Regions from separate parts of the Streptomyces sp. NPDC048600 genome, predicted to be linked through region 2. Evidence: riboswitches for the same ligand, from Rfam matches in the RefSeq annotation. Region 2 holds a riboswitch; the other holds the start of a gene.

Region 1 (15,253 bases), on a different contig from region 2:
CGTAGGCTGCGCCAGCTGCCACGGCACCGGCGGTCAGGGCACCTCCGACGGTCCGAGCCTCGTCGGCGTCGGCGCCGCGGCCGTCGACTTCCAGGTGGCTACCGGCCGTATGCCGGCCGCCACCTCCCAGGGCGCCCAGGTGCCGAAGAAGAAGGCGATCTACTCGCAGGCCGAGATCGACCAGCTCGCCGCCTACATCGCCTCGCTGGGTGCCGGTCCGACCGTCCCGACCGAGGAGCAGTACGGCCCGGAGGGCGCGGACATCGCCGAGGGCGGTGAGCTCTTCCGCAACAACTGCGCGCAGTGCCACAACTTCACCGGCAAGGGTGGTGCGCTCACCAAGGGCAAGTACGCCCCGTCGCTCGAGGGCGTCGACCCCAAGCACCTCTACGAGGCCATGCAGACGGGCCCGCAGAACATGCCCGCCTTCCCCGACACCACCCTGTCGGAGCAGAACAAGAAGGACATCATCGCGTACCTCGACGCGGTCAACGGCGACGACACCGAGAACCCCGGTGGCATGGAGCTGGGCGGCCTCGGGCCGGTCAGCGAGGGCCTCTTCGGCTGGATCTTCGGCCTCGGCACGCTGATCGCGGTCGCCGTCTGGGTCGCCGCTCGGACCGCAAAGGCCAAGAAGTCATGAGTAGCCAAGACATTCCCGAAGAGAACCTGCCCGCCGAGGCGTCCGCAGGTCACGACGAGCACGGCACGCTGAGCGTCGCGGACGAGAAGAACCCGTTCGCCGACCCCGGCCTGCCGCCCCACGAGCACCGGATCCAGGACGTCGACGAGAAGGCCGCCCGGCGGTCCGAGCGCGTCGTCGCCCTGCTGTTCACGATCTCGATGCTGGCCACCGTCGCGTTCATCGCCGCCTACGTGGCGATTCCGCACGACAAGGCGATCTTCGTCTTCCCGCTCGGTCACATCAACGCGCTGAACTTCGCGCTCGGTCTGACCCTCGGTACCGCCCTGTTCACCATCGGCGCGGGGGCGGTCCACTGGGCCCGCACCCTGATGTCCGACGTGGAGATGGCCGACGAGCGCCACCCGATCGAGGCGTCCCCCGAGCTGCGTGCCCAGATCCACGAGGACTTCCGCCAGGGCACCGCGGAATCCGCGATCGGCCGTCGCAAGCTGATCCGGAACACCATGCTCGGCGCCCTCACCCTGGTCCCGCTGTCCGGTCTCGTGCTGCTGCGCGACCTCGGCCCGCTGCCGGAGGACAAGCTGCGTCACACGCTGTGGCGCAAGGGCAAGCTCATCGTCAACATGAACACCAACGAGCCGCTGCGTCCCTCCGACGTCGCCGTCGGCTCGCTGACCTTCGCCAAGCCCGAGGGCCTGGAGGAGGACAGCCACGAGTTCCAGAACGAGATCGCCAAGGCCGCCCTGATGATCGTCCGGCTCCAGCCGCAGGACATCAAGGACAAGCAAGAGCTGGAGTGGTCGCACGAGGGCATCGTGGCGTACTCCAAGATCTGCACCCACGTCGGTTGCCCGATCTCGCTGTACGAGCAGCAGACGCACCACGTGCTGTGCCCCTGCCACCAGTCCACCTTCGACCTGTCCGACGGCGCCCGCGTGATCTTCGGCCCCGCCGGTCACGCGCTGCCGCAGCTGCGTATCGGCGTGAACGACGAGGGCTACCTCGAGGCGCTCGGCGACTTCGAAGAGCCCGTCGGTCCTGCCTTCTGGGAGCGCGGATGAGCACCAACGAGAACCACACCGCCGCATCGGCCGCCGGCACGGCGGGCCGCTCCCGCGGCAAGGCCGGGGCCGGCGAGCGCATGGCCGACTGGGCCGACGGCCGGCTGGGGATCTACTCCCTGGCCAAGGCCAACATGCGCAAGATCTTCCCCGACCACTGGTCGTTCATGCTGGGTGAGATCTGCCTGTACAGCTTCCTCATCATCATCCTCACGGGTGTGTACCTGACGCTGTTCTTCCACCCGTCGATGAACGAGGTGGAGTACCACGGCACGTACGTCCCGCTCCAGGGACAGCTGATGTCGGAAGCCTTCAACTCCACGATGGAGATCAGCTTCGACGTCCGCGGTGGTCTGCTCATCCGGCAGATCCACCACTGGGCGGCGATCATCTTCCTCGCCGGCATGTTCGTGCACATGATGCGCGTGTTCTTCACCGGCGCGTTCCGCAAGCCGCGTGAGATCAACTGGCTGTTCGGCTTCCTGCTGTTCGTCCTGGGCATGTTCACCGGTTTCACCGGCTACTCGCTCCCGGACGACCTGCTCTCCGGCACCGGTGTCCGCTTCACGCAGGGCGCCATCCTGTCGGTGCCGATCGTCGGCACGTACATCTCGATGTTCCTGTTCGGCGGGGAGTTCCCGGGCACCGACTTCGTGGCCCGCTTCTACTCGATCCACATCCTGCTGCTGCCGGGCATCATGCTCGGCCTGGTCGTCGGCCACCTGATCCTGGTCTTCTACCACAAGCACACGCAGTTCGCGGGTCCGGGCAAGAGCAACAAGAACGTCGTCGGCATGCCGCTGCTGCCGGTCTACATGGCCAAGGCCGGAGGCTTCTTCTTCCTGGTCTTCGGTGCCGTCGCGGCCCTGGCCGGCATCGCGACCGTGAACCCGATCTGGGCGATCGGCCCCTACCGGCCCGACCAGGTCTCGACCGGCGCGCAGCCCGACTGGTACATGGGCTTCGCCGAGGGTCTGATCCGTGCCATGCCGGGCTGGGAGGTCAACTTCTGGGGTCACACGCTCGTCCTGGGCGTGTTCATCCCGCTGGTGCTCTTCGGTCTGTTCCTCGGTGTGATCGCGCTCTACCCGTTCATCGAGTCCTGGATCACCGGCGACAAGCGCGAGCACCACATCCTGGACCGCCCGCGCAACGCCCCGACCCGTACGGCCTTCGGTGTCGCCTGGGTCACCGGCTACATCATCATGCTGATCGGTGGTGGAAACGACATCGTCGCCACCCACTTCCACCTGTCGATCAACGCGGTCACCTGGTTCGTCCGGGTCGGCTTCTTCGTCGGACCGGTCCTGGCGTTCATCGCCACCAAGCGGATCTGCCTGGGCCTCCAGCGCCGCGACCGGGACAAGGTCCTGCACGGCCGCGAGACGGGCACGATCAAGCGCCTGCCGCACGGTGAGTACATCGAGGTGCACGAGCCGCTCAGCCAGGAGCAGCTCTACACCCTCACCGCGCACGAGCAGTACAAGCCGGCCGAGATCGGTCCGGCGGTCGACGAGAACGGTGTCGCCCGCAAGGTGAAGGGCTCCGAGAAGATGCGCGCCAAGCTCAGCAAGGCGTACTTCGGTGAGGACGCCCAGATCCCGAAGGCGACCGTCGACGAGTACAAGGAGATCACGAGCGGCCACGGCCACCACTGATCGCTGCGTTCGCCACGCCACAGCGAAGGGCCCCCGTCCGGTGTTCGGACGGGGGCCCTTCGCCGTGCCCGGGGCTGGATAGGCTGGGATCACACTCCCTTACGACACTCAGGAGCGGCTGATGAGCGCTGTGACCCCCGCTGGAGGCGACACCGCGGCGGGCCGTTCCTGGCCCCAGGTGCTGAACGCCCTGCTCGAGGGGCAGGACCTGAGCGCCGAGGCGACCGCCTGGGCGATGGACCGCATCATGCGCGGCGAGGCGACGGACGCGCAGATCGCCGGGTTCGCGGTCGCGCTGCGGGCCAAGGGCGAGACCGTCCAGGAGATCACCGGCCTGGTCCGCACGATGTACGAGCACGCCAACGTCATCGACGTGCCGGGCGCCACCGTCGACATCGTCGGCACCGGCGGCGACGGCGCGAAGACGGTGAACATCTCCACCATGGCCTCGATCGTGGTGGCCGGCACCGGCGCGAAGGTCGTCAAGCACGGCAACCGTGCCGCGTCCTCCGCCTCGGGCGCCTCCGACGTGCTGGAGAAGCTCGGCGTCAATCTGGAGCTGACCCCCGCGCGGGTGGCCGAGGTCGCCGACGAGGTCGGGATCACCTTCTGCTTCGCGGTGAAGTTCCACCCGGCCCTGCGGCACGTGGCGGCCGCCCGCAGCCAGCTCGGCATCCGCACGACCTTCAACTTCCTCGGCCCGCTGACCAACCCGGCCAAGGTGCGGGCGCAGGCCATCGGTGTCGCGGACGCCCGTATGGCCCCGATCGTGGCCGGTGTCTTCGCCGAGCGCGGCAACTCCTCGCTCGTCTTCCGCGGCGACGACGGCCTCGACGAGCTGACCACGACGGCCACCTCGCGGGTCTGGGTGGTGCGCGACGGCAAGGTCACCGAGGAGACCTTCGACCCGCGCGACGCCGGCATCGACCTGGTCCCCGTGGAGGCCCTGCGCGGCGCGGACGCCTCCTACAACGCCGAGGTGGCCCGTCGCCTCCTCGACGGCGAGCGTGGCCCGGTGCGGGACGCCGTCCTGCTGAACGCGGCAGCCGCCCTGGTCGCCCTGGAGCCGTCCGACGCGTCCCTGACGGAGCAGATCCGCGCCGCGATGGCGAAGGCGGCCGAGGCGATCGACTCCGGCGGGGCCCGGCGCACCCTGGAGCGCTGGGTGGCCGCGACCAACGCCTGAGTCTCAGGCCCGACGGTCCCGCGATCCGGACACGGGTTGCGGGACCGCGATCATTTCGCGTACGTTCCTCGACAGGTCATGAGTGACAGTCATACGGCCCCGGCCGACTGTCCGGCAACCCTCCGTCCGTGGCGGGGTGCCCCGGGTGAAGACCAGGCCGTGAGCGCAGGGCTCAGGGCAAGCGCGGACCCCTCGCGAAACCAGGGGTCCTGGTCGTCGAGGAGTCTTCCGTGAGCAAGCGAATGCGTTAGGGCCTGTCCCTCGGACAGGCCTGGGGCTGCCGAGCCCCGTCCCGCACTTCTCTTTCCCCCTCCTTCATCCACGCCCGAGCCGCGTCCGCGCGACCGCTCGCGGGGTGAATTCCTTCTGCCTTCACGGGAGTTCCGCCATGTCCGTCTCCACCGCTGCCGCCGGCCAGTCCGTTTGCACCCCGCTGCCCGTTCTGGGCCGGGATGTCACCGTCCCGCTCGTGACCGGCGGCGAGGTCACCTACGCCGCCCTCGACTACGCCGCCAGCGCACCCGCCCTCCAGCGCGTCTGGGACGACGTCGCCGCCTACGCGCCGTACTACGGCAGCGTGCACCGCGGTGCCGGCTACCTCTCGCAGCTGTCGACGGACCTCTTCGAGAACGCCCGCCGGACCGTCGCGGAGTTCCTGGACTGCCGGGAGAACGACCAGGTCGTCTTCACCCGCTCCACCACCGACTCCCTGAACCTCCTCGCCCGCGCCCTGCCGGACGACTGCCAGGTCTTCGTCTTCGAGACCGAGCACCACGCCTCGCTGCTGCCCTGGCAGGACGCCCGGGTCACCTACCTCGACGCCCCGCGCACCCCCGGCCAGGCCGTGCGGACCCTGGAGCGCGCCCTCGCCGCCCGTGAGCCGTACGGTCCCGCTCTGGTGTGCGTGACGGGCGCCTCCAACGTCACCGGCGAGATCTGGCCGGTCCGTGAGCTGGCCGCGGCCGCCCATGCGCACGGCGCCCGGATCGTGCTCGACGCCGCCCAGCTCGCCCCGCACCACCCGGTGAGCGTGCGGGACCTCGACGTGGACTGGATCGCCTTCTCGGGGCACAAGCTGTACGCCCCGTTCGGCTCGGGCGTGCTGGCGGGCCGCGCCGACTGGCTGCGCGAGGCCGAGCCCTACCTCGCGGGCGGCGGCGCGAGCCGCAGTGTCACCCGGCGCGAGGACGGCGGCGTGGACGTGGAGTGGCACGAGACCGCGGCCCGGCACGAGGCCGGCTCCCCGAACGTCATCGGCGCCTACTCCATCGCCTCCGCGTGCAAGGCTCTGACCGAGGCGGGCTGGGACGACCTCGTCGCCCGCGAGACCCGGCTGATCGCCCGGGTCCGCGCGGGCCTCGCCGATGTCCCCGAGGTCAGGGTCCTCTCCCTGTTCGGCGACGACGCCCCGCGGGTCGGCGTGATCTCCTTCGTCGTGGAGGGCTGGAACAGCTCCCACTTCGCCGCCGCGCTCTCCGCCGAGTACGGCATCGGCGTCCGCGACGGCCTCTTCTGCGCCCACCCGCTCGTACGCACCCTGCTGGGCAGCGACCCCCAGACCCAGGGCGAGTGCGGCGCCCCCGAGGCCGCGCCCGGCGAGAAGTCCCTCAACGCCATCCGCGTGAGCTTCGGCGCCGGCACCCCGGACGAACACATCGACCGCTTCGTCACCGCCGTCAAGGAGCTCACCACCCAGGGCGCGAAGTGGACGTACCGCACAGTGGAAGGCCGCTGCGTCCCGGCGGTGTGACCCGCTCTTCGGGGGCGCGGCCTGTGCCGGATCTGCGGCTACCGCCGCGCCTTTCCAGGGGCGCAGGACTGCGCCAGATCCACGGCCACCACCGCGCGGCCGCGACCGACCTGCTTTCAGGGGCGCGGGGCTGTTTCCGATCTGCGGCTGCCGCCGCGTGGCTGCGACCGACCTGCCTTTAGGGGCGCGGGGAACTGCGCGACCAGCCACGACGGACCCGCAGCCGCACGCAAACCCCACCCCCCAACCGACGGACGTCAGACGTCAGGAGTCCAGCCCGATCGCAAACGCCGCCTCAAGGTCATGCTGCGAGTACGTCCGGAACGCGACATGCGTGTCCGTCGCCTCCACCCCGGGAATCCGGCTGATCCGCCCGGGAATCACATCGGCCAGATCCTCGTGCTGCCGCACCCGCACCATGGCGATCAGGTCGTACGTCCCCGTCACGGAGAACACCTCGCTCACCGAATCCAGCGAAGCGACCTGCTCGGCGATCTCAGGGATCCGGTCCACGCTGGTCTTGATCAGAACAATCGCGGTGATCACGGCTGGTTCTCTCCCTCGGGGGCCGGCGCGGGCGGGGTGACCTTCACTCTAGTCGTACGGCCGTGGCGGGCCCACGCATAGGCGAAGCCCAGGCCGAACCCCACCAGATGGGCGAGATAGGCCACCCCGGGCCCCTCGGGCGCCCGCCCGGCGGCGAGCCACTGGAGCGCGGCCCAGAACGGCAGCACGATCCAGGCGGGGAACCGCAGCGGCAGGAAGAACAGGAACGGCAGCAGACTCGTCACCCGCGCCCGGGGGAACAGGCACAGGAACGCCCCGAGCACCGCGGAGATCGCCCCGGACGCCCCCACCAGCGACTGCCCGGAGTCGGCGTTGGCGGCGGCGTAGCCCAGCAGGGCGAGATAGCCGCACCCCAGATAGAAGAGGGTGAACTCGACCCGGCCCAGGCGCTCCTCCGCCATCACCCCGAAGACGTAGAGGAACAGCATGTTCCCCAGCAGATGGACCCAGCTGCCGTGCACGAACAGGGCCGTCGCCGGGGTGAGCGCGGCGCGCGGGGAGCCCTCGAACAGTTCGGCCGGGACCACGCCCCAGCGCCGGAAGTAGGCCCGCTGCGCGGCGAGCAGCTCGTCCCCGGTGCCGTATGCGGGATTGAGTCCGGCGGCCGGGCCGATCAGGAAGATCAGGCAGCACAGGGCGATCAGTGTGCAGGTCACCGGCGCCGCCGGCCGGCGCATCCCCTCGAGCACCCGGCCGGTCCGTCTGTTCCAGTCCCTGATCATGAACACAGAGCATGACGTAACTGGACGCATAGGGATACACCGCCTCGCCGCCGTGGACGGACGGGCACGGTGACGTCACCAGGCCGTAGGGTTACGAGCCACACGTGTCGGTAAGCCGACGCGTCACGGAGACTAGAAGGAAGCGAACAGTCACGATGACGGTTCCCCTGCCGACCGCCGCCACCCGGTGGCGCTGCACCCTGTGCGGCAACCTCACCCGCTTCGACGTGACCCGCTCGTCGAAGGTCGTCGAGTACGTCCACCTCGACCTTGCCGGGGAGCCGAGTGTGGAGGAGCGGGAGGTGGTCAGTGAGACCATCGAGTCGGTCCGCTGCCGCTGGTGCAACGCGGTGGATCAGGTGGAACTGGTGGACAGGCCGGGCGCCGCCTCCTGAGAGGGGCGGGCCCGCACAGCATTGGGGTGTGACGGATGGTGGAGACCGCAGGCGGGGGGCCGGGCGACGGCGCCGCTGAGGTGCTCGACCGTCCGCTGCCCGATGGTGTGCGGCGCCGGGTCGTGCAGATCGTCTCGGACGGCTTCGGCGGGCTGACCGTCGGTGAACTGCCCGCACAGCTCAGGCAGTACGCCCGGTTCGCCCCGAACCGCCGCGCCAAGTTCGCGGGCAACGCGATGGCCTCGGCGCTGGAGACCGACCCGGTGTTCCGGCAGCGGATCGGCGAGAAGCTCAGAGAGGCCCAGCCCGAGCTGACCGGCGCGCTCGACTCGGGCGCCCCGCCCCCGGCCGCGGACCCGCTGGACGTGGCGGCCGCGGCCTACGTACTGCGCCCCACCGGCTGGGTGAAGCTGGTGACGGCGGCCGGCGAGGAGGCGCAGCGCGCCGACGCCGAACGCGCCGACGAGGAGAGCCGGGCCGAACTGGAGCGGCTGCGCGAGGAACTGGCCGCCGCCCGCGAGCACACCCGCGCCGAGACCGAGCGGCTGCGCGTCGAGCTGGAGACGGCCCGCAAGGAGGCCGAGGCGCTGCACCGCAAGCTGCGCGCGGCCGTCAGCGACGTCAGGCGCGGGGAGGCCGCCATGCGCAAGGCGCAGGCCGAGATGGACACCGTGCGCGCCGAGGGGCACGCCCAGGTGTCCGCCGCCGAGAGCGAGACGCGGCGGCTCAAGGCGCGGCTGGGGGAGACCGAGGCCGCGCTGGAGGCCAGCCGCAAGGCGGCCCGGGAGGGGCGCAGCGTCGAGGACATGCGGGTGCGGCTGCTGCTGGACACCGTGCTGGACGCGGCCCAGGGGCTGCGCCGTGAACTCGCCCTGCCTCCGGTGTCGGTGCGGCCCGCGGAGACCGTGGACGCCGTCGAGCCGGGGCGGATGACGCCGAAGGACATCGCCGCGCGGGCGCTGTCGGAGGACGACCCGGCGATCCTGGACCAGTTGCTGGCGCTGCCGCAGGCGCATCTGGTGGTCGACGGCTACAACGTCACCAAGACCGGCTATCCGCAGATGCCGCTGGAGAAGCAGCGGCTGCGGCTGCTCGGGCAGCTCGCGCAGCTCGCCGCGCAGACCGGTGCCGAGGTCACCTGTGTCTTCGACGGGGCCGAACTGGCCGCGCCGGTGCTGCTGGCGCCGCCGCGCGGGGTGCGGGTGCTGTTCTCCAAGGCGGGGGTGACCGCCGACGAGCTGATCCGTCAGCTGGTGCGGGCCGAGCCGCCGGGCCGGCCGGTCATCGTGGTCTCCACCGACCGTGAGGTGGCCGACGGAGTGGCCCGGGTGGGCGCGCGTCCGGTCGCCTCCGCGGTGCTGCTCAAGCGCTTCTCGCGCGGCTGAAACCCGAACACGCCGACGGATCTCGGGCCGCCGTCACTGTTTGCCCCATCGGCAACGTACGCACCAAGAGCAACGTACGGACCGATTGCCCGAATTGGCCCGGTCCTTACGCAACGTAGCGTCAACCGCATATCACCGCACGTGAGTTGCGGGCAAAGAATGCGCTCCGTGAGGGAGTTTTTTGGGCTCAGGATTTGAACTGATCACAGCAAGGTCACTAGGGTCATGCCTCGAACCTCCGATCGGGTGATCACCCCCAAGAAGGAGTCGCTCCCCGTGGCGTCCCACCGTCGACCGAAGCAGCCGAGCCGCACTCGCGTGACCGTGCTGACCACCGCAGCCGCCGCTGCCGTCGCTCTCAGCGCGCAGGCCGCCAACGCGGCCCCCAGCGAGAAGCCGTCCAAGGACGAGGTCAAGGCCAAGGTCGACGCGCTGTACGAGCAGGCCGAGCAGGCCACCGAGAAGTACAACGGCGCCAAGGAGAAGCAGGAGAAGCTCCAGAAGGAGATCTCCACCGTCCAGGACAACGTCGCCCGCGGCCAGGAGGAGCTCAACGAGCTGCGCGACGGCCTGGGTACGATGGCCAGCGCCCAGTACCGCAGCGGCGGCATCGACCCCTCGGTCCAGCTCTTCCTCTCGTCCGACCCGGACGACTACCTCGACAAGGCCTCCACGCTCGACCAGTTGAGCGCCCAGCAGGTCGACGCGCTGACGAAGATCCAGGACAAACAGCGCGAACTCGCCCAGCAGCGCGCCGAGGCCACCGACAAGCTCAAGGACCTCGCCACCACCCGCGAGGAGCTCGGCAAGAAGAAGGAAGAGGTCCAGAGCAAGCTCGGCGAGGCGCAGAAGCTGCTCAACTCCCTCACCGCCGCCGAGAAGGCCGCCCTCGCCGAGGAGGAGGCACGCGCCACCCGCTCCTCCGCCGAGCGCGTCGACCTCGGTGACGCCAAGCCCGCCTCGGGCCGCGCCCTGGCCGCCTTCCAGGCCGCCCAGAGCAAGATCGGCTCGCCGTACGTCTACGGCGCCTCCGGCCCGTCCTCCTTCGACTGCTCGGGCCTGACCTCCTGGGCGTTCGCCCAGGCCGGCGTCGGCATCCCGCGCATCTCCCAGGACCAGGCGAACGCCGGCACCCGGATCTACAGCCAGTCCGACCTCATGGTCGGCGACCTGGTCATCTTCTACGGCGACCTGCACCACGTCGGCTTCTACGCGGGCAACGGCCAGGTGCTGCACGCCCCGCGCTCCGGCACCGTCGTGCGCTACGAGTCGATCGGCAACATGCCGTTCCAGTTCGGCGTCCGCATCTGACGCCAGGACCCTGACCCGGATGCCGCCCGAACGGGCGAATTCCGGCGTCCCCCGATCACCCCGCGCCCCGTCGTTGACCTGCGTCAGCGGCGGGGCGTCACCGTGCGTGCCCGCGAAGGTCTTTGGCCGGTGCCCCGTCCCGGGGTTACTGTCTGCCGCGTTTCCAGCCAGTCAGTGGAAGGAGCGCGGCCAGCGTGGGCTCTCATCGCCGCCTTGTACCGCCCGGGTTCGACCGGGGGATCGGCGCCCTGTGCGCCCTGTCCGCCGCGGCCGTCGGCGCCGTACCGGCCGCCACGTCCTCCGTGGCCGCGCCGCACGACGACACCCGGGCCCGGGTGGACCGCCTCTACGCCGAGGCGGAGAAGGCCACCGAGGCCTTCAACCGGGCCGACGAGCGCGCCGACGAGCTGCGCGGCCAGGTCGGGGCCGCGCGGGACCGGCTGGCCCGGCAGCAGGACCGCGTCAACTCCCTGCGGGAGGCGCTCGGTTCGCTCGCCGGAGCCCAGTACCGGTCCGGCGGCGTCGACCCCTCGGTCGCCCTGCTGTTCGCGGACGACCCGGACGACTACCTGGACAAGGCCTCGACCCTGAGCCGGATCTCCGCCCGCCAGGCCGGCCGGCTCAAGGACCTCCGCGGCGCCCTGCGCGAACTCGCCCAGGAACGCGCGGAGACCTCCGGCAGGCTGAGGGAGCTGGAGCGCAGCCGCGCGGCGGTCGCCGGCCACAAGCGCACGGTCGAACGCAAACTCGCGGCGGCCCGGCGGCTGCTGAACTCGCTGCCCGACGCCGAGCGGGCCGCCTTCGACCGTGCCTCCCGCACCGGCCGTTCCGGCCTGACCGGCCTCTCCGGTGACGTCCCGGCCTCCGGCCGTGCCGCCGCGGCCGTGGCCGCCGCCCGCTCCGCGCTCGGCAGACCGTACGTGTGGGGCGCCAACGGGCCCGGCGGCTTCGACTGCTCGGGCCTGATGCAGTGGTCGTACGCGCAGGCCGGGGTCGCCCTCCCGCGCACCTCGCAGGACCAGCGCGTGGCGGGCCGCCAGGTGCCGCTCTCCCAGGCGCGGCCCGGGGACCTGGTGACCTACCGCTCGGACGCCAGCCATGTCGGCATGTACGTCGGCGACGGCCAGGTCATCCACGCCCCCTACCCGGGCGCCCCGGTGCGCTACGACCCGGTCGGGATGATGCCCGTCGCCTCGGTGACCCGGGTCTGATCGGCCCGCTCGGCCGTACGATCGGAAAGATGGCTGGTCGACGGCGGACATGGGGCGCGGGAGTCGCGGTGCTCTGCGCGCTGCTCGTCTCCCCGGCGGGCTGTGCCCGGCCCGCGCCCCAGGACGGGGCCCGCGGCGAGGTGCAGCGGCTGCTGGACCGGCGCGCGGACGCGATCGTCGACCGGGACGCCGCCGCCTGGCGGGCGACCGGGACGACCACCGCGTACGACCGGCTGCGGGCCGTGCCGCTGGCGGACTGGGACTACAAGGTGACGGGCCTGCGCCGGGACGGCGACCGGGCCACCGCCGAGGCCGAGCTGCGCTACCGCCTCACCGGCTACGACGCGGCCCCGGTCGTCGCCGGGCGCACGCTGCTCCTGAACCGTGCCCCCGACGGGCGCTGGCGGGTGGTGTCGGAGGGGCCCGCGAAGAAGTCGGCGCAGCAGCTCTGGGACCAGGGCGAGGTGACGGTGGTGCGCGGCCGGCACAGCATCGTGCTCGGCGCCGGGAGCTCCACGGACTCGCTGCGCGACTTCGCGGGCCTCGCCGACGACGCCGTACCGGCCGTGTCGGACGCTTGGGGCGGGGCCTGGAACCGGCGCGTGGTGGTTCTGGTGCCCGGGTCGCTGAAGGGCATGGCCGGGCTGCTCGGCTCGCCCGCCTCCAGCTACCGGGGCATCGCCGCGGTGACGACGGGCGAGGTCGGCGGCTCGGGCCGGGCGCCCGCGGACCGGGTCATCGTCAACCCCGACGCGTACGCCCTGCTCGGTCCGACCGGGCGGCAGGTGGTGCTCACCCACGAGACCACCCATGTCGCGACCCGCGCCCACACCAACGCGGCGACCCCGCTGTGGCTGTCCGAGGGGTACGCCGACTGGGTCGGCTACCGCGGCACCGGGCGCACCCCCCTGGAGGCCGCCCCCGAGCTGGCCCGCGCGGTCACCGACGGCAGCCTCCCCGCGGCGCTGCCGGTCGACGGCGACTTCGGCTTCGAGAGCGACTCGGCCGCGCTGGCCCGGGCCTACGAGGGCGGCTGGCTGGCCTGCCGGATGATCGCCGAGCGGTGGGGCGAGGAGCGGCTCGGCGAGTTCTACCGCGCGGTCGGGCGGCACGGGCAGCGGGCCGGGGCCGTGGAGGACGCGATGGCCGGGGTGCTGGGGACCACGCCGGAGGACTTCACGGTGCGGTGGCGGGAGTATCTGCGGGCGCAGCTGGGCTGAGCGGCCGGTGGCCGGGGGCGGGGCCCGGCCTCTTCGGGCCGGGGCCGGGCAGGGCCCGTCTCCGCGGGCCCGGGGACGGCCTGTCCCCGCGGGGCCGTGCCCGGCGACGGCGTTCGCGACGGGACTCCAGGGCGCGGTGGCCGCCGCGCTGTTCCGGCGGGCCCGGCGTCAGGAGCCGACCGGGGTCTCCCTGGCGGCGGTGGGCCGACCGGGCAGCGGGGGCCCGGCCGCGCGGGACGCCGAGGCGCGCCACAGCTCACGGGCCGCCGCGACACAGGCGACCACCAGCAGTCCGTTGCGCAGCACCAGCAGCGTCACGCCGAGGGTGTCGCTCGCGACCACGTGCGCGAACCAGACGGGGAACTCCAGCACCGTCACCAGCGAGGCCGCCACCACCAGCAGGCCCGGCAGCCGCATCCGACTCTCCCGGTAGCCGAGGCAGACCGCGGCGAGGCCGACCAGCCACACCATGTACTGCGGGCTGATCACCCGGCTGGTGGTGGTGAACAGCAGCACCGCCGTGAAGGCGGCGTCGGCAAGCGTGGTCGTCGTGAACCGCACCGCCGCCAGCCGCCACACCAGCAGCCAGCCCAGCGCCATCCCGGTCAGCGCCAGCGCGGCGGTGCTCACCACGTCGACGTACGGGCCGAGGAACTCCACCGAGCCGTAGTTCAGCAGGACCTGGCCCTCCCAGCCGTGGTGGCGGGCCACATGGAAGACCAGCGAGCCCAGCGACTCCACCTCGGTGCCCCGGTCGCGCTGGAAGGTCAGGAAGGCGAACGCGCCCGGCATCGCCACCGTGAACACCACCGCGAGCCCGGCCGCGGTCAGCGCCGCCGAGACCCACGCCCGGCGCCGCACACAGCCCACCAGCAGCAGCGCCGGCCACACCTTCAGCAGCGCCCCGAACCCGGCCAGCGCCCCCATCAGGCGCGGCCGCCGCGCCCCGGCGAGCAGCGCGGCCACCGCGACCGCGGTGACCATGACGTCGTAGCGGGCGTAGACGGTCGGGCCCAGCAGGGCCGCGCCGATCACCCACACCCAGGCGCCGCGCAGCGTGCGGCCCGGCCGCAGCCCGGTGAACAGCAGCATCGCCAGGACCGCGAAGTCGGCGAGGAAGGCCAGCACGAAGAAGGCCTGCGCGTACTCCAGGAAGGGCAGCACGGCGGGGGAGAGGATCGCCAGCGCGGCGGCGGGCGGGTACTGCCAGGTGACGTCGTTCTGCGGGAACGTTCCGCCGCTCAGGACGCCGTTCCAGCCCTGGTAGATGAAGGACACGTCGCTGGTGACGTCGGGGCCGGGGAAGACGATCACCTTGAAGACGAACAGCAGCAGGGCCAGCCGGGTCAGGCTCCAGACCGTGAGCAGCCCGAACAGCGAGCCCCGACCGTCCGTCCCGTTCACCTGTGCCCCGCTTCGTCCGCTGCCCGTCGTCCGGGACCATGTTCCCCCGGCGGCCCGGGTGCCCGCAGCGCGGCGCGGCCGGGTGCCGAGCCGCGAGTCTACGTTGGGTAAGGTCGGCGGCGATGCGCAAGACCCTGATCGTGACGAACGACTTCCCGCCCAGGCCGGGCGGTATCCAGGCGTTCCTGCACAACATGGCCCTGAGGCTCGACCCGGACCGTGTCGTCGTCTACGCCTCCACCTGGAAGCGCGGCCGTGAGGGCGCCGAGGCGACCGCCGCCTTCGACGCCGAGCAGCCCTTCACGGTCGTTCGCGACCGGACGACCATGCTGCTGCCGACGCCCGGCGCGACGCGGACCGCCGTGCGGCTGCTGCGGGAGCACGGCTGCACCTCGGTGTGGTTCGGCGCGGCGGCCCCGCTCGGCCTGATGGCGCCGGCGCTGCGCAGGGCCGGGGCGGAACGCCTGGTCGCCACGACCCACGGTCACGAGGCGGGCTGGGCCCAGCTTCCGGCCGCCCGGCAGCTGCTGCGCCGGATCGGCGACGCCACCGACACGATCACCTATCTCGGCGAGTACACCCGCTCCCGGATAGCGACCGCGCTCAGCCCGGCCGCGGCCGGGCGCATGGTGCAGCTGCCGCCCGGGGTGGACGAGAAGACCTTCCATCCCGGCTCGGGCGGCGCCGAGGTCCGCGCCCGGCTGGGCCTGACCGACCGCCCGGTCGTGGTCTGCGTC
Region 2 (15,253 bases):
ATGGCCGTCTCGGTGGCCGCGTCCTCGGAGAGGTCGTAGCGGGCGATCTCGGTGCCGCCGGCCTGGTTGATGATGCGGATGTAGGCGTTGCGCACCTGGCCGAAGTTCTGCGAGCGGGACTCCGCGTCGTAGATCGAGACCGGGAAGACGATCTTGTCGACGTCGGCCGGGAGACCGGCCAGGTTGACGTTGATCGCCTCGTCGTCGCCCGCGCCCTCGCCGGTGAGGTTGTCACCGGTGTGGACGATGGTGTTGTCCGGGGTCTGCTTGTTGTTGAAGAAGACGAAGTGGGCGTCCGAGTAGACCTTGCCCTGAGGGTTGACCGCGATCGCCGAGGCGTCGAGGTCGAAGTCCGTGCCGGTGGTGGTGCGGACGTCCCAGCCGAGGCCCACGGTGACGGCGGTCAGGCCCGGAGCTTCCTTGGTGAGCGAGACGTTGCCGCCCTTGGACAGGCTTACAGCCATTGTTGGGAGTCCCTTCCCTCGTTGCGTACGACGAACCTACAGCTACCCCAATGAACGCCCGGAGACATGCCATAGGTTCCAGGTGTCTTTACTTTCTTTACCGGGAACCGCCCGTCCGGGATATTCGCGTGACGTGAACAGGTCGGAAACGGGAACATGGAGGGCATGTCCGGTCCCTATGTCATCCGCGGTTCCGTCTCGCTGCCCGAGGGCGAGCTCATGTGGCGTTTCTCGCGGTCCTCCGGGCCGGGCGGGCAGCATGTCAACACCACTGACTCCCAGGTCGAGTTGCGCTTCGATCTCGCGGGGACATCGGCGCTGCCCGAGGTGTGGAAGGCGAGGGCGCTGGAGCGGCTGGCCGGGCGGCTGGTCGACGGGGTCGTCGCCGTGCGGGCGTCCGAGCACCGGTCGCAGTGGCGGAACCGGGAGGCCGCCGCGGTGCGGCTGGCGGCGCTGCTGGCGGAGGCGGTGGCTCCGCCGCCCCGGGCGCGGCGGGCCACGCGGATTCCCCGGGGGATCAATGAGCGGCGGCTGCGGGAGAAGAAGCAGCGGGCCGAGACCAAGCGGGGGCGGTCGGGGCGGGACTGGTCCTGACGGGGTCCTCGGCAGCGGCTTTCTTGCCGCTTCGCGGCTTCTTCTGCTCGCCCACGCACCGCCCGCAACCGTTGCTCGGAGCCGCTGAGCTCTCCCTCTGTGGCTGATCGCCGTCGGCGGCCTGTCGGTCGGTGGGCCGGCGGTGAGTACGTCGGTGCGCGGCCTGCCGGTCGGTGGGGCGTCAGTGGTCCAGTTGGCGGTATCTGCCGCGGAAGTACGTCAGGGGGCCGCCGTCCGCGCTCGGGACGCGGGCCGTGAGCACGCGGCCCACCACCAGCGTGTGGTCCCCGGCCGGCATGCGCTGCTCGGTCCGGCACTCCAGCGTGGCCAGCGCGCCGCCGACCAGGAGCGCGCCGGACGCCTCGCCGCGGGCGTAGGCGATGTCCTCGAACAGCAGTCGGTCGCTGATGCGGCCCTTCATGGAGAAGCGGCCCGCGATGTGCCGCTGGCTCTCGGAGAGCACGGAGACGGCCCACAGGGGCTGCTCGGCGAGCAGATCGTCCATCCGGGAGCCCTCGCGCAGGCTGACCAGCACCAGCGGCGGGTCCAGGGACACCGACACGAAGGCGGTGGCCGTCATGCCGACGTCCTCGCCGCGCGGCGCCATCGGGTCGTCCGGATCGAGCGGCGGCTCCTGGGCGGTCACCAGGACCACACCTGCGGCCAGCCGCGACATCGCGGCCCGGAACTCGTCGTTGCTCACCCCCACAGCATGCCCGCCTGCGAGGGCCGCGGCGGGCGTGGGCTGGGCGGGGAGCGTGACGGGAGGATGGTTCAGCACGGAAGAGACGCTAGTCTGCGCGGCACGGGCACGGCATCGGACCTCCGTCCGAGCCCGGACCTAGGACTCCCGGCGGAGCCGGGGACTACGCTGGGGCTTCTGCCGTCCCATGGGACGCTCGGCGAGTTGTGGCGGAGTTGTGGTGCTTCTCGCCTATCTCTGACAGGTTTGCGCTCGGTGAACACACAGGGAAAAAGCAGAAACTTCACGCAATTGTTCACCTTCGCCTGTGACTTGAGTCACAAGCAGCACTAATTGTTGACCCTGTGTACCGAGTGGGCAGCGCGCTGTGATTCAGTGGCGTGGAAGAGGCAAAGGGCACCACCCAGAAATGGCGCCGAAGACAACCCTTGATTCGCTGCGAGGTCGTCGGGGGGAGGGCGAGCATGGAGACCGAGTCGGAGCCCTACGTCCGTCTGGCGTCCCTGCGACAGCTGCACCAGGTCATGGCCGACATGAACACCGCGCGCAGCCTCGCCGACACCCTTCAGACCGTGGCCGACGGTGTCGTCGGCGCCCTCGGCTACGAACTCGCCTGTGTGAACCTCGTCCGTTCCGACGGTGACCTGGTCGTCGCCGCCTTCTCCGGGAACCCCGCCGCCGAGGCCCTGATCACCGGCCGGGTCGGCTCCCGCACCTCCTGGGAGCGGCGGCTGAACATGGGCGAGGCCTGGGGCGACCTGATCTTCATACCCCACACCGAGGGCTGGGTCCTCGACGACGACGACGTCCCGCAGTGGTTCACCGAGGGCCCCGCCCCCCGCTTCGAGGACGAGTGGCACCCCGCCGACCGTCTCTTCGCCCCGATGTACGCGCCCGGCTCCCAGGGCGGCCCGCACGGCGAGCTGCTGGGCGTGCTGTCCGTGGACCGCCCGCGCAACGGCCGCCGGCCCGGCGCCTGGGGCCGCGAGGCCCTCCAGATGTACGCGTTCCAGGCCGCGATCGCCATCAGCAACGCGCGTCTACGTTCGAATATGCAGCGCGCCCTGGTCCGTCTGGAGCGCGAGCAGCAGGCCCTGCGCGCCAGTGAGGAATCCTTCCGTCAGGCGTTCGAGTACGCCCCCTCCGGCATGGCCATCGCCGAGATGGGCGGCGACCAGCACGGCCGGATCCTGCGCACCAACGACGCCCTGTGCCGGCTGCTGGGCCGCCCGGCCGCCGCGATGCGCCGCTACTCCTTCTCCGACCTGGTCCACCCCGAGGACATCGGCACCCTGCTGCGGACCTCGGCCGAGGGCGGCCGGGCCGAGCTGCGGCTGGGCCGCCGCGACGGGACGTACGTCTGGGTCAGCCTGCGCAACTCCGTCGTCGCCGACGCCGCCGACGGGCCCCGGTTCCTGCTGACCCACGTCGAGGACATAGAGGAACGCAAGCGCCGCGAGCTCCAGCTCGCCCACCGCGCCTCCCACGACTCGCTCACCGGTCTGCCGAACTCCGCGGAGCTGCGCGCGCGCCTGTCCTCGCGGCTGTGCCGGCGTCCGCAGTCCGCCCACGCGGGTGAGCTGGAGTCGGTCGACGCGGCCTACGGCCACCCGGCGTACGACACGCACGGCCACGGCTTCGACTTCCGGCCGGGCGCGGAGTCCATCGAGGGCTACGACCACCATGTGCACACCGTCGCCCCGCAGAACGAGCACGACGACGGCACCAAGGGCCTCGCGGTGCTCTTCTGCGACCTCGACGGCTTCAAGTCGATCAACGACCGGTTCGGTCACAACGCGGGCGACGCGGTGCTGATCGAGGTCGCGCGGCGGCTGTCGCGCGGGGTGCGCGACGGGGACACGGTCGCGCGGCTCGGCGGCGACGAGTTCGTGATACTCGCCGACGGGCTCGGCCGGGCCGACGCGCAGGACCTCGCGGTCCGTCTGCGCAACGAGATCATCCAGCCGATCAGGGCCGAGGGACGGGCCGTGCGGGTGGGCGCCAGCTTCGGTATCGGATGGGCGCACTGCGGCATGACGGCCGACGAAGTGCTGAAGTCCGCCGACGAGCGTATGTACGTCGAGAAACGATCTCGTCCCAAACAGCACAGACGTGCGGGCTGATCCGCAGGTCAGCGGTTCGATGCGGCCGGAGTCACCCGTTTGGGGCAGCCGGACCGGGTAGGCTCGCCCTGCTGACCCCTGTATCGCATCTGTACCGCACCTGTTGAGGAGTACCTAGGGATGACGCCCGGCGACAACGGCGCGAGCACGCCCGAGGACGACGACCCGTTCGGCTATCTGTACGCCGACGGGCAGGCCAACGGCGCCCAGCCGCCCTCCGGCGGCTATGGCTACCCGAACTCCGTGAGCAGGGTGCGGACGGTCGGCGAACGCCAGTACGGGCAGCAGCAGGGCGCCACGTACGGCCAGCAGGTCCCGCAGCAGGGCACCTACGGCCGTCCCAGCGCCCACTACGCGGCGCCCGAGACGCTGCCCGGCGGCGCGCCGACGGCTCCGCAGCAGTCGTACGGCGGCCCGGGCGGCGGCGGGCGCGGCCGGGGCCCCAACACCAAGGGCCTGCTGATCGGCGCGATCGCGGTGGTCGCCGCGGTCGTCATCGGCATCGGCGTCGCGATCATCGGCGGCGACGACTCCAAGGACAAGGACACCGGCAACCAGGCCGGCTCCTCCCCGACGGCCACCGAGAGCAGCGAGCCGAGCCCCTCGGCCAGCGCCAGCTCGGAGGACAAGACGATGGAGCCGATGGAGGCCGAGGGCAAGACGCTGCTGCTGTCGCCCGGCGTGGTCACCGCCACCGACGTCCCCGGCGCCCAGTCCGGCGGCGGCGTGTACATCAACGGCCTGAACCAGCCCGGCGCGTCGGTCACCTGGACCGTCAACGGCGTCCCCGAGGACGGCGTCTACACGCTGTTCGCCCTGTACAGCACCGCCGGCGAGGACCAGTCGATGACGCTCACCGTCAACGGCAAGGTGTTCGGCAGCAAGCTGAGCATGGAGAACTACGCCCACGCGGCCGACGGTGACTTCGCCAAGGGCTGGACCAAGACCTACGCCTGGCCGTCGCTCACCAAGGGCACCAACACGATCTCCGTCTCCTGCGGCGACGGCGACAAGTGCAACGTCCTGCTGGACAAGCTGGAGCTGAAGCAGGGTCAGGTCAAGGACTGAGCCCGCCGGGCGAGCCGACGGGCCCCGGGGCCCGTCGTCCGTCCCGCGGCGCTGCTAGGCGGCCGTGACCTCGGGTGACACCGTCACCTGGGCCAGCAGCTCGTCGTACGCCCTCGTGTCGAACTCGCCCGCCACCGGCGCCAGTACGGTCGCCGCCGACAGGGCGACCGCGCGGGCCAGGCGGTCCGGCCAGGGGAGGTTCTCGGCCAGGGCCGAGAGCAGGCCCGCCACGGCGGAGTCGCCCGCGCCGGTCGGGTTGCCGTGCACCCGGGCGGGCGGGGTGGCGCGCCAGCGGCCCTCCGGGGTCGACGCCAGCAGTCCCAGCGGGCCCAGCGAGGCCACCACCGCGGCCGCGCCGCGTCTGCGGGCGTCCTGGGTGGCGCGCAACGGCTCGTGGGAGCCCGTCAGTTCGGCCAGTTCTCCGGCGTTCGGCTTCACGATGTCCGGGCGGGCCGCGATCCCACGGCGCAGCGGCTCCCCGCCGGTGTCCAGCAGTACCGGCACACCGGCCGCGCGGGCGGTCCGTACGAGCCCCGCGTACGCCCCCACCGGCACGCCCGGCGGCAGGCTGCCGCACAGCGCCACCGCGGAGGCCGGTCCCAGCAGGTCCGTGTAGGCCTCCTGGAAGGCCGACCACTCCGCCGGGGTGATCACCGGTCCGGGCTCGTTGAGCTGGGTGGTGTCGCCGGTCGTGGCGTCCACCACGGCGACCGTGCGGCGGGTCGTGCCGGCCACCGGGACGAGCGCGTCCACGACGCCCGGTGTGGCGGTCAGGCCCTCCTGGACCGCGCGGCCCGTGCCGCCGCCCGCGAACCCGGTGACCGTCACCGGGTGCCCGAGCGCGGCGAGCACCCGGGCCACGTTGACGCCCTTGCCGCCGGGCCGTTCCACGACCTCCGACACCCGGTGGGACGCGTGCGGCCGCAGGGACCGCACGCGATAGGTGATGTCGAGAGCGGTGTTCAGCGTGACCGTGAGGATCACCTGGTCCGACCTCCCCCACAGCGTGCCGACTGACTGTTCGAAGGCACGATCATGCCAAACGGAGGGCGACCGGCCCAGACCCAGGACCGGCCACCCTGCCGCGGTCGGCGGAGGAATCAGCCCAGTTGGGGATCGACCACCCATTCACCTCGGCGCATGACGCCCTTCACACCGAATTCGGCGTCCAGTACCACCAGGTCGGCGTACTTGCCGGGCTCCAGCGAGCCGATGGAGTCGTACAGGCCCAGCAGACGGGCCGGGTTGGCGGACAGCGCCGCGACCGCGTCGCCGACCGTCAGCCGGTCGACGGTCACGGCCCGCCGGAACGCGCGGTCCAGGGTGAGCGTGGAGCCCGCGATCGAGCCGCCCTCCACCAGCCGGGCCACACCGTCCGCGACCTCGACCTCCAGCGGGCCGAGCATGTAGCGGCCGTCGCCGAAACCGGCCGCGTCCATCGCGTCGGTGATGAACGCGACCCGGTCCGCGCCCTTGTGGTGGAACGCCAGCTCCAGCGCGGCCGGATGCAGATGCGTGCCGTCGTTGATCAGCTCGACGGTGACCCGCTCGTCCTCCAGCAGCGCCGCGATCGGTCCCGGCGCGCGGTGGCCGAGCGCGGGCATCGCGTTGAACAGGTGCGTGGCGACCGTCGCGCCCGCGTCGATCGCCTCGACCGTCTGCTCGTACGTCGCGTCCGTGTGGCCGATCGCCGCGATCACCCCGTGCTCGGCGAGCAGCCGCACGGAGTCGATGCCGCCCGGCAGTTCGGTGGCGAGGGTGACCATCCGGGCGTGCCCGCGCGCCGCGTCGACCAGCTTGCGCACGTCCGCCGGGTCCGGGTCGCGCAGCAGCTCCTCGGAGTGCGCGCCCTTGCGGCAGGGCGAGATGAACGGGCCCTCGAAGTGGATGCCGGCGATGTCGCCCTGCTCGGCCAGCTCGCTGAGCAGCCCGGCGCGCCGCACCAGGAAGTCCATGTCGCCGGTGACCGTGGAGGCGACCAGGGTGGTGGTGCCGTGCCGGCGGTGGGTGCGAATGCCGGTGAGGACGTCCTCGACCGAGCCGGAGGTGAAGGAGGCCCCGCCGCCGCCGTGGTTGTGGATGTCGACGAAGCCGGGCACCACATGGCAGCCGGGGAGGTCCAGGACCCGGGCGTGCTCGGGTGCCCTGGCCGCGATGCGGGTGCCCTCGACGGCCAGCTCGCCCTTCTCGACCGTGCCGGTGGGCAGGACCACGTCGGCTCCGGTGATGAGCAGCGGGGTGCTCGCCGTTGCGGGGTGCTCGTGCGTCGTGGCCTGTCGCGCCCGCGCGGCGGTAGCCGCGGATTCGACAGGGCCCCGTGCCCCATGAGGGTCGGCTGCCATCAGGTCGTTTCCTCCGTACGGTCCGGTCGGTTGAGGAGATCCCAGGCCAGCAGGCCCGCGCCCAGGCAGCCCGCCGTGTCGCCCAGGGCCGCGGGGACGATCGAGGGCAGCTTCTGGAAGGTCACGCGCTCGCGGACCGCGTCCCGCAGCGGTGAGAACAAGGTTTCCCCCGCCTCGGCGAGGCCGCCACCGATGATCAGTGTGCGGGGGTCCAGCAGAGTGAGCGCGGTGACGAGGCCGTCCGCGAGCGCGTCGACCGCCTGCCGCCACACTCGTACGGCGTTCGGGTCCCCGGACGCGACGGCCCGCGCGCAGTCGGCGGCGTCCGCGCTCGCAGCGCCCGCGGCGGCGGCCCACGCCTCGCTCACCGCGGACGCGGACGCGTACCGCTCCAGACAGCCACGCTGCCCGCACGGACAGGGCGTGCCGCCGGGCCGTACGACGATGTGGCCGATCTCGCCCGCGAAGCCGTGGGCGCCCGCCTCGACGCGGCCGTCGATGCCGATCGCGCCCGCGATGCCGGTGCCCAGCGGGACGAACAGGAACCGGTCGGCTCCCCGGCCCGCGCCGATACGGCCCTCCGCGAGGCCGCCGGTGCGCACGTCGTGGCCGAGCGCCACGGGGATGCCGTCCAGGCGCCCGGTGAGCCGGTCGCGCAGCGGGACGTCCCGCCAGCCGAGGTTGGCCGCGTAGGCGGCGACGCCGTTCGCCTCGTCGACGATGCCGGGTACGGCCACGCCCGCCGCGCTCGCCGGCTCGCCGAAGTGCTTCTCGCCGTGCGCGTGCAGCTCGGCGGCGAAGTCGAGGATGCCGTCGACGACCGCGTCCGCGCCGCGCTCGCGGCCGGTGGCGCGGCGTGCCTGGTGGAGCAGCTCGCCGTCCGCCCCGACCAGTGCGGCCTTCATCCCGGTGCCGCCCACATCGAGGGCGATGACATGTCTCACGGGGGCTAGTGTGGCCCGAGCACCCACGAGAGGTCTAGTCCACTTGCGTGGTGTAGACCTTATTTCGGATAGCGGACACCCGGTGAAGGGTGTTCGACGGCCACGTGAACAGGGATGGGGTTGGAGCGCGCAGTGCAGCGGCGAAGGACAGGAATGGTCGCGGTGCTCACCGCGCTCGGTATGACGGCGACCCTCGGCGGCTGCGGCGCGCTCGGCGGCTCCGAGGACGTCACCCTGAAACTGGTCGCCGCCGACTACGGCGACAGCGCGGGCAACAGCTCCCAGAAGTACTGGGACAAGGTCGTCGCCGCGTACGAGGACGAGCACCCCGGCGTCCACGTCGACGTCTCCGTCTACTCCTGGAACGACGTCGACCGCAAGGTCAAGGAGATGGTCGACTCCGGCGACGCGCCCGACCTGGCCCAGATCGGCGCCTACGCCGAATACGCCGCCGCCGGCCGGCTCTACACCGCCGACGAACTGCTCTCCATCACCACCCAGGCCGACTTCGCCGGGCAGCTCGCCGACGCCGGGAAGGTCGGCGGGCGGCAGTACGGCATGCCCTTCGCCGCCTCCACCCGCGTCCTGTTCTACAACAAGGACCTCTTCGACGCGGCCGGGCTCACCCCGCCCACCACCTGGGCCGAGCTGGCCTCCGACGCCGAGGCGCTCGAGGACGACGGCGTCAGCTACCCGTACGCGCTGCCCCTCGGGCCCGAGGAGGCACAGGCCGAGACCATGCAGTGGCTGCTCAGCGGAGGCGGCGGCTACACCGACACGGTGGGCTCCTACGGCATCGACTCCGCCGAGAACGTCGAGACGCTCACCTGGCTGCGCGACCAGCTGGTCGGCAAGGGGCTGACCGGGCCCGTCGCGCCCGCCGAGCTCAACCGGGCCGACGCGTTCGCGGCGTTCGCCGCGGGGAAGGTCGGCATGCTCAACGGGCATCCCTCGCTGATGAAGATCGCCGAGAAGAAGGGCGTGAAGTTCGGCATGGTGCCGATGCCCGGGGCGGACGGGGAGAGCAAGTCCACGATGGGGGTCGCGGACTGGATGCTCGCCTTCAAGCAGAACGGGCACCGGGACGAGGCCGGAAAGTTCCTCGACTTCGTCTACAGCGAGAAGAACGTCCTCGACTTCTCCCGCGAGTACGACCTGCTGCCCGTCACCAACTCCGCCTCGCGGGCCATGGCCGCGGCGCCGGAGGACCAGGAGCTGCGGCCCTTCCTCGACGAGCTGGCCTTCGCGGAGTTCTATCCCGTGGGGCACACGTCCTGGGCGGAGGTCAGCGCCGCGGTGAAGACCGGCATCGGCAAGGCCGTCGCCGCCGGGGGGAGCCCCTTGGGCGTGCTGAGTGGGCTGCAGACTCGGGCTGTGCGGGCGGAGTCCGGCTCCGACTCCCTGGGGTGACTCCGTCGGTCCGTCGGTCCGTCGGTTCGGCGGGGGGTGGGGGGTCGGGGCTTGAGGTTCGGGTGCGGCTTTTTCAGCGTTCGGTTCTGCGGGCCTCTCGTACTCGGCGCAGGCGGTTCACCGTGACGGGGTCGTGGGCCAGGGCTCTGGTGTCGTCCAGCAGGGCGTTCAGCAGCTGGTAGTAGCGGATCGGGGCCAGGCCCAGTTCCTCCCGTATCGCCCGTTCCTTCGCGCCGGGGCCGGTGAAGCCGCGCCGCTCCAGCGCGAGGATGTCCCTCTCCCGCTGTCCCAGCTCCTCTGTGTCCATGTCCGCACGGTAGACCCCGGCACCGACAACGGCCCGGTGTGAGGACCCCCTCCGCGCCGGTGAGCCATGAGTGCGCAGGGGCGGGCGTGGATAGGGTCGCTGGTATGGGCATCCATGAGCACGATGCGAACGAACGTCACGAAAGTGCGGACGCCGGGCTGCCGAGGCCTGCCACCGCGGCCGGGCGCGAGGGCCTCGACGCGCTGCTCGCCCGGCCGGACAAGGCCGTGATCGCCCTCGACTTCGACGGCACCCTCGCGCCGATCGTGCCCGACCCCGACGAGGCGCGGGCCCATGCCGGTGCCGTGCCCGCGCTGGCCGCGCTCGCCCCCCGGGTGGCGTCCGTCGCCGTGATCACGGGGCGGCCTGCCGCGGTCGCGGTGCGGTACGGGGGGTTCGACGGGGTCGAGGGGCTGGAGGGGCTCGTGGTGCTCGGCCACTACGGGGCCGAGCGGTGGGACGCCGTGAGCGGGCGGGTGGACGCGCCCCCGGCGCATCCCGGGGTCGCCGCGGTGCGCGCGGAGCTGCCCGGAGTGCTCGACGGGGTGGGGGCGTGGCAGGGCACGTGGGTCGAGGAGAAGGGGCGGGCGGTCGCGGTGCACACGCGGCGGGCCGAGGACCCTCAGGCGGCCTTCGAGGCGCTGCGGGAGCCGTTGGGGCGGCTGGCTTCCCGGCACGGGCTGATCGTCGAGCCGGGGCGGATGGTGCTGGAGCTGCGGCCGCCGGGCATGGACAAGGGGGTCGCCCTGACGGAGTACGTGCGGTCGGTGGGGGCCGGGTGTGTGGTGTACGCCGGTGACGACCTCGGTGATCTGCCGGCCTACGCGGCGGTCGACAAGCTGCGCTCGGACGGGGTGCCGGGGTTGCTGGTGTGCAGTGGCAGCGACGAGGTGACGGAGCTGCGGGAGCGGGCCGATCTGGTGGTCGACGGTCCCGAGGGCGTGGTCGGTCTTCTCTCCCGCCTGGCGGCGCGGCTGCGGTGACGCCTGCGGTGGGTGGGGGTGCGGTGACGCCTGCGGTGGGTGGGGGTGCGGTGACGCCTGCGGTTTGTGGGGGGTGCGGGGCCGGGTCGGGGGGTGTCCGTCCTCGGTCCGCCGGGCTGGTTTCCTACGGGGGTTCTGGTGTTTGACGGCGGCCGCTGCAGGCGGACACCCCCCGCCCCGTCCCCTTGCCGCCGTACGCGTCTTTCCGCCGCCGCTGCGGGCATGCGTGCCGCTAGGGGCGGCACGGGTGGGCGCTGCGGCACCTCGTCGCGCCGAGTTGCGCACCGCCCCGTCCTCAGCCACCGCCGGGCGGTACCTCGCTGACGCCGAGTTGCGAAACGTCCCTGCCTCAGCCGGGACGCCGCAGCAGTCGGCAGACTCGTCCCGCTGGGCTCAGGCGCGCGTGGGGGTTTCGCGGAGGGCGTTGAGTTGGTCGAGGAACCACTGGGCCGGGGGGAGGGCGGTGGCGGCCGCGGCCAGTCTCTTCGTGCGCTCGGCCCGCTCCGAGGCCGGCATCGTGAGCGCCTCGTGGAGCGCCCGGGCGGTGGCCAGGACGTCATAGGGGTTGACGACCAGCGCGTCCTCGCCGAGCTCCCAGAAGGCGCCCGCCTCGCGGGACAGGACCAGCACGCAGCCCTCGTCGGAGACGACCGGCATCTCCTTGGCGACGAGGTTCATGCCGTCGCGGATGGGGTTGACCAGGGCCACGTCGGCGAGACGGTACGCGGCCAGGGAGCGGGCGAAGTCGTCCTTGAGGTTGAGCAGGACAGGCGTCCAGTCCGCCGTGCCGTAGCGGGCGTTGATCTCCTCCGAGAGCCGCTGCACCTCGGCCGTGTAGTCGCGGTAGACCGCGAGGTCCTGGCGGGAGGGGTAGGCGAAGGCGACGTGGACGACCTGGCCGCGCCACTCGGGGTGGTCGTCGAGGAGCTGGCGGTAGGCCAGGAGGCCTCGGACGATGTTCTTGGAGAGTTCCGTGCGGTCGACGCGGACGATCGTCCTGCGGCCCTCGCCGATCTCGGCGCGCAGTGCCCTCAGACGTTCCTCGACATCGGGGCGGTGGGAGCGCTCGCGGAGGAACTCCGCGTCGGCGCCGAGGCCGTGGACGCCGAGATGGGTGGTCGCCAGCGGGGGCGTGCCCGTCGGGGTGTGCTCGATGTAGCGGGCCGGGGTGCCCGTCGGGGACATGGGGTGGATGCGCTCGGCGTCCACCGAGCCCGCGCAGTTCATGAACGCGAAGGCCCAGCGCCAGGTCAGGAAGCCGAGCCGGTCCGCGCCGAGCATGCCCCACACGAGCTGGGCGCGGATGTCCTCGGGGAGCATCTCGAAGTACTCGTAGGGTGCCCAGGGCGTGTGCGAGAAGTGGCCGATGCGCAGGTCGGGGCGGAGTTCGCGGAGCATGCCGGGGACCAGGCACAGGTGGTAGTCCTGGACCAGCACCGCCGCGCCGGGGGCGGCCTCCTCGGCGAGGGCCTCGGCGAAGGCGCGGTTGTAGGCCTCGTAGGAAGCCCACTGGCGGCGGAACTCGGCGTCGAAGACCGGCTCCAGCGGGGTCTGGTAGAGCATGTGGTGGACGAACCAGAGCACCGAGTTGGCGATGCCGTTGTACGCGTCGGAGTGCACGTCCGGAGCGATGGCGAGCATGCGCACGCCCGGCTCGCCCTCGCCACGGGCCACCGCCTCGCGGTCGCCGTCGGACAGGGCCGAGCAGACCCAGAGCGCGCCGGCGTCCGGGCCGATCGCCGAGAGACCGGAGACCAGGCCCCCGCCGCCCCTTCTGGAGTGCAGCGAGCCGTCGTCCCGCAGTTCGTAGGAGACCGGGCCGCGGTTGGACGCGACCAGCACCTGTGCACCTCGCGTGGAAACCATGTGCCTCAACCTAGCCCGGCCCGGAAACGCTCAAACGTGCGGTTCGGCTGTATACGGACGGTGTCTCACGTTTACGCCACCTTCCTGGCAGCGTATTCCGCGATCTCCGCCATCGGCGGACGCTCCTCCGTGTCGACCGAAAACGTACGGGCCTCGAAGCCGCTCTCGCCCCGCTCGAACTGGGTCAGGGCCGGGCGGATCAGATGGCCCCGGGCCAGCCGCAGCTGGGCGGTGCGGTAGATCGCCGCGGCCATCCGGCCGAGTGCCTGGCCGTCCTGGTGGCGGTGCTTGCGCACACCCACGTCGACCTGGGCGAGGGCGTCGAGACCCACCAGGTGCAGGGAGTCGACGAGCATCCCGATCTCCACGCCGTAGCCGACGGGGAACGGGAGCTGTTCGAGGAGGGTGCGGCGGGCCGCGTACTCCCCGCCGAGGGGCTGGACGAAGCCGGCGAGCTGCGGCCAGTGCATGTTCAGCAGCGGGCGGGCCATCAGTTCCGTGACCCGGCCGCCCTGGCCCGCCGCGCCGGCCAGCGGGCGGTCGTACATGCCCTTGACCAGGTCCACGCCGGGCTCGGTGAGCAGCGGGCCGACGATGCCCGAGACGAAGTCGGAGGAGAACTCCCTGAGGTCTGCGTCGATGAAACAGACGATGTCACCGGTGGTGACCAGCAGGGAGCGCCACAGGACCTCGCCCTTGCCGGGGACCGCGGGGATACGCGGCAGGATCGTGTCGCGGTGGACGACGGTGGCACCCGCGGCGGCTGCCACCTCCGCGGTGCGGTCGGTCGAGCCCGAGTCGACGACGACGAGTTCGTCGACGAGGGGGACCTGTTGCATGAGGTCGTGGCGGATGATCGCGACGATGTCGCCGACCGTCTCCTCCTCGTCGAGCGCGGGCAGGACGACGGAGACCGTCTGGCCGGTGCTGCGCTTCGCGGCCAGGATCTTGTGGAGCGGGCGGTCGGCTACGGACCAGGAGCGGGTGGTCAGCCAGCGCTCGACTTCTTCCAGCACAGCCTGCGGCTCCTCTGCGTTTCGTCGGCGAGAGGGGTAGTTTGTGATCCATCTCGCGGTTCGGACGGCTATCTCAACTGTCCTGGCCTTCGGTTACAGTCTTGAACAACGCTGATGACCATCGCATGTCGGGGGCCGTCCGCGCGGACAACAACCACATACAGCTCATCCAGAGGGGCAGAGGGATACGGCCCGATGAAGCCCCGGCAACCCTCCAGTCGGCACTCCTGACATTCGTGCAGCGAGGCTCCCGGCTAGGGAAGGTGCCAAATCCGTCTCACGGCGAGATGCGTCGTGAGGAAGATGAGGAGAAAGGGCCTCGCCTCACATGGCTGTGCAGACTGTTGCAAGCAGCACCGATTCCTCCGTCGACCTCGGCCCCGCCGCAGCCCTGAGCTGCCGCGAGTGCGGCCACCGGGTCCCGCTCGGCCCCCTCTTCGCCTGCGAGGAGTGTTTCGGGCCGCTGGAGATCGCCTACGACTTCTCCGCGTACGACGCCGAGGAGCTCCGCAAGCGGATCGAGAGCGGTCCCGCGAACATCTGGCGCTACGCGCCGCTTCTTCCGGTCCCGGCCGACGTCGCCGAGAAGCCGAACCTCAACCCGGGCTGGACCGCGCTGGTCAAGGCCGACAACCTGGCGCGCGAGCTGGGCGTGACCGGTGGGCTGTTCGTCAAGGACGACTCCGGCAACCCCACGCACTCCTTCAAGGACCGTGTCGTCGCGCAGGCCCTGGAGGCCGCGCGCGCCTTCGGGTTCACCACGCTGTCCTGCTCCTCCACCGGCAACCTCGCCGGTGCCGTGGGCGCCGCGGCGGCCCGCGCCGGCTTCCGGTCCTGTGTGTTCATCCCGCACGACCTGGAGCAGGGCAAGGTCGTCATGGCCGCGGTCTACGGCGGCGAGCTGGTCGGCATCGAGGGCAACTACGACGACGTCAACCGCTTCTGCTCCGAGCTGATCGGCGACCCGGCCGGCGAGGGCTGGGGCTTCGTCAACGTCAACCTGCGGCCCTACTACGCCGAGGGCTCCAAGACGCTGGCGTACGAGATCTGCGAGCAGCTGGGGTGGCGGCTGCCCGACCAGATCGTCGTGCCGATCGCGTCCGGCTCCCAGCTCACCAAGATCGACAAGGGCCTCCAGGAACTGGTGAAGCTGGGCCTGGTCGAGGACCGGCCGTACAAGATCTTCGGTGCCCAGGCCGAGGGCTGCTCGCCGGTGTCCACCGCCTTCAAGGCCGGGCACGACGTGGTGCGGCCGCAGAAGCCGGACACCATCGCCAAGTCGCTGGCCATCGGCAACCCGGCCGACGGGCCCTACGTCCTCGACATCGCCCGCCGCACCGGCGGCGCGGTGGAGGACGTGACGGACGAGCAGATCGTGGACGCGATCAAGCTGCTCGCCCGGACCGAGGGCATCTTCGCCGAGACGGCCGGCG

The links. Region 2 has a riboswitch for S-adenosylmethionine ahead of thrC (threonine synthase). Riboswitches for the same ligand answer to the same signal wherever they lie in the genome.
Region 1: linked by a shared signal. The riboswitch ahead of ACZ6SQ_RS04410 (aminotransferase class V-fold PLP-dependent enzyme) and the one ahead of thrC (threonine synthase) in region 2 are both predicted to bind S-adenosylmethionine.

What each region holds. Positions count from the first base shown of each region.
Region 1 covers NZ_JBVJGZ010000003.1:20,584-35,836, reverse strand. The annotation lists gene qcrC (cytochrome bc1 complex diheme cytochrome c subunit) at 1-643, shown strand, start outside; gene qcrA (cytochrome bc1 complex Rieske iron-sulfur subunit) at 640-1,707, shown strand; gene qcrB (cytochrome bc1 complex cytochrome b subunit) at 1,704-3,365, shown strand; gene trpD (anthranilate phosphoribosyltransferase) at 3,487-4,551, shown strand; SAM riboswitch class IV at 4,626-4,741, shown strand; gene ACZ6SQ_RS04410 (aminotransferase class V-fold PLP-dependent enzyme) at 4,940-6,301, shown strand; gene ACZ6SQ_RS04405 (Lrp/AsnC family transcriptional regulator) at 6,566-6,847, opposite strand; gene ACZ6SQ_RS04400 (rhomboid family intramembrane serine protease) at 6,844-7,590, opposite strand; gene ACZ6SQ_RS04395 (hypothetical protein) at 7,746-7,985, shown strand; gene ACZ6SQ_RS04390 (NYN domain-containing protein) at 8,021-9,370, shown strand; gene ACZ6SQ_RS04385 (C40 family peptidase) at 9,647-10,681, shown strand; gene ACZ6SQ_RS04380 (C40 family peptidase) at 10,876-11,892, shown strand; gene ACZ6SQ_RS04375 (hypothetical protein) at 11,922-13,112, shown strand; gene ACZ6SQ_RS04370 (glycosyltransferase 87 family protein) at 13,281-14,516, opposite strand; gene ACZ6SQ_RS04365 (glycosyltransferase family 4 protein) at 14,639-15,253, shown strand, end outside.
Region 2 covers NZ_JBVJGZ010000021.1:88,740-103,992, reverse strand. The annotation lists gene ACZ6SQ_RS26225 (TerD family protein) at 1-464, opposite strand, end outside; gene arfB (alternative ribosome rescue aminoacyl-tRNA hydrolase ArfB) at 621-1,058, shown strand; gene ACZ6SQ_RS26215 (flavin reductase family protein) at 1,240-1,839, opposite strand; gene cdgB (diguanylate cyclase CdgB) at 2,226-3,884, shown strand; gene ACZ6SQ_RS26205 (carbohydrate-binding protein) at 4,005-4,952, shown strand; gene ACZ6SQ_RS26200 (1-phosphofructokinase family hexose kinase) at 5,007-5,936, opposite strand; gene nagA (N-acetylglucosamine-6-phosphate deacetylase) at 6,053-7,294, opposite strand; gene ACZ6SQ_RS26190 (ROK family protein) at 7,294-8,238, opposite strand; gene ACZ6SQ_RS26185 (ABC transporter substrate-binding protein) at 8,371-9,648, shown strand; gene ACZ6SQ_RS26180 (DUF3263 domain-containing protein) at 9,722-9,955, opposite strand; gene otsB (trehalose-phosphatase) at 10,060-10,938, shown strand; gene ACZ6SQ_RS26170 (alpha,alpha-trehalose-phosphate synthase (UDP-forming)) at 11,332-12,804, opposite strand; gene ACZ6SQ_RS26165 (glucosyl-3-phosphoglycerate synthase) at 12,876-13,820, opposite strand; SAM riboswitch class I at 13,983-14,130, shown strand; gene thrC (threonine synthase) at 14,149-15,253, shown strand, end outside.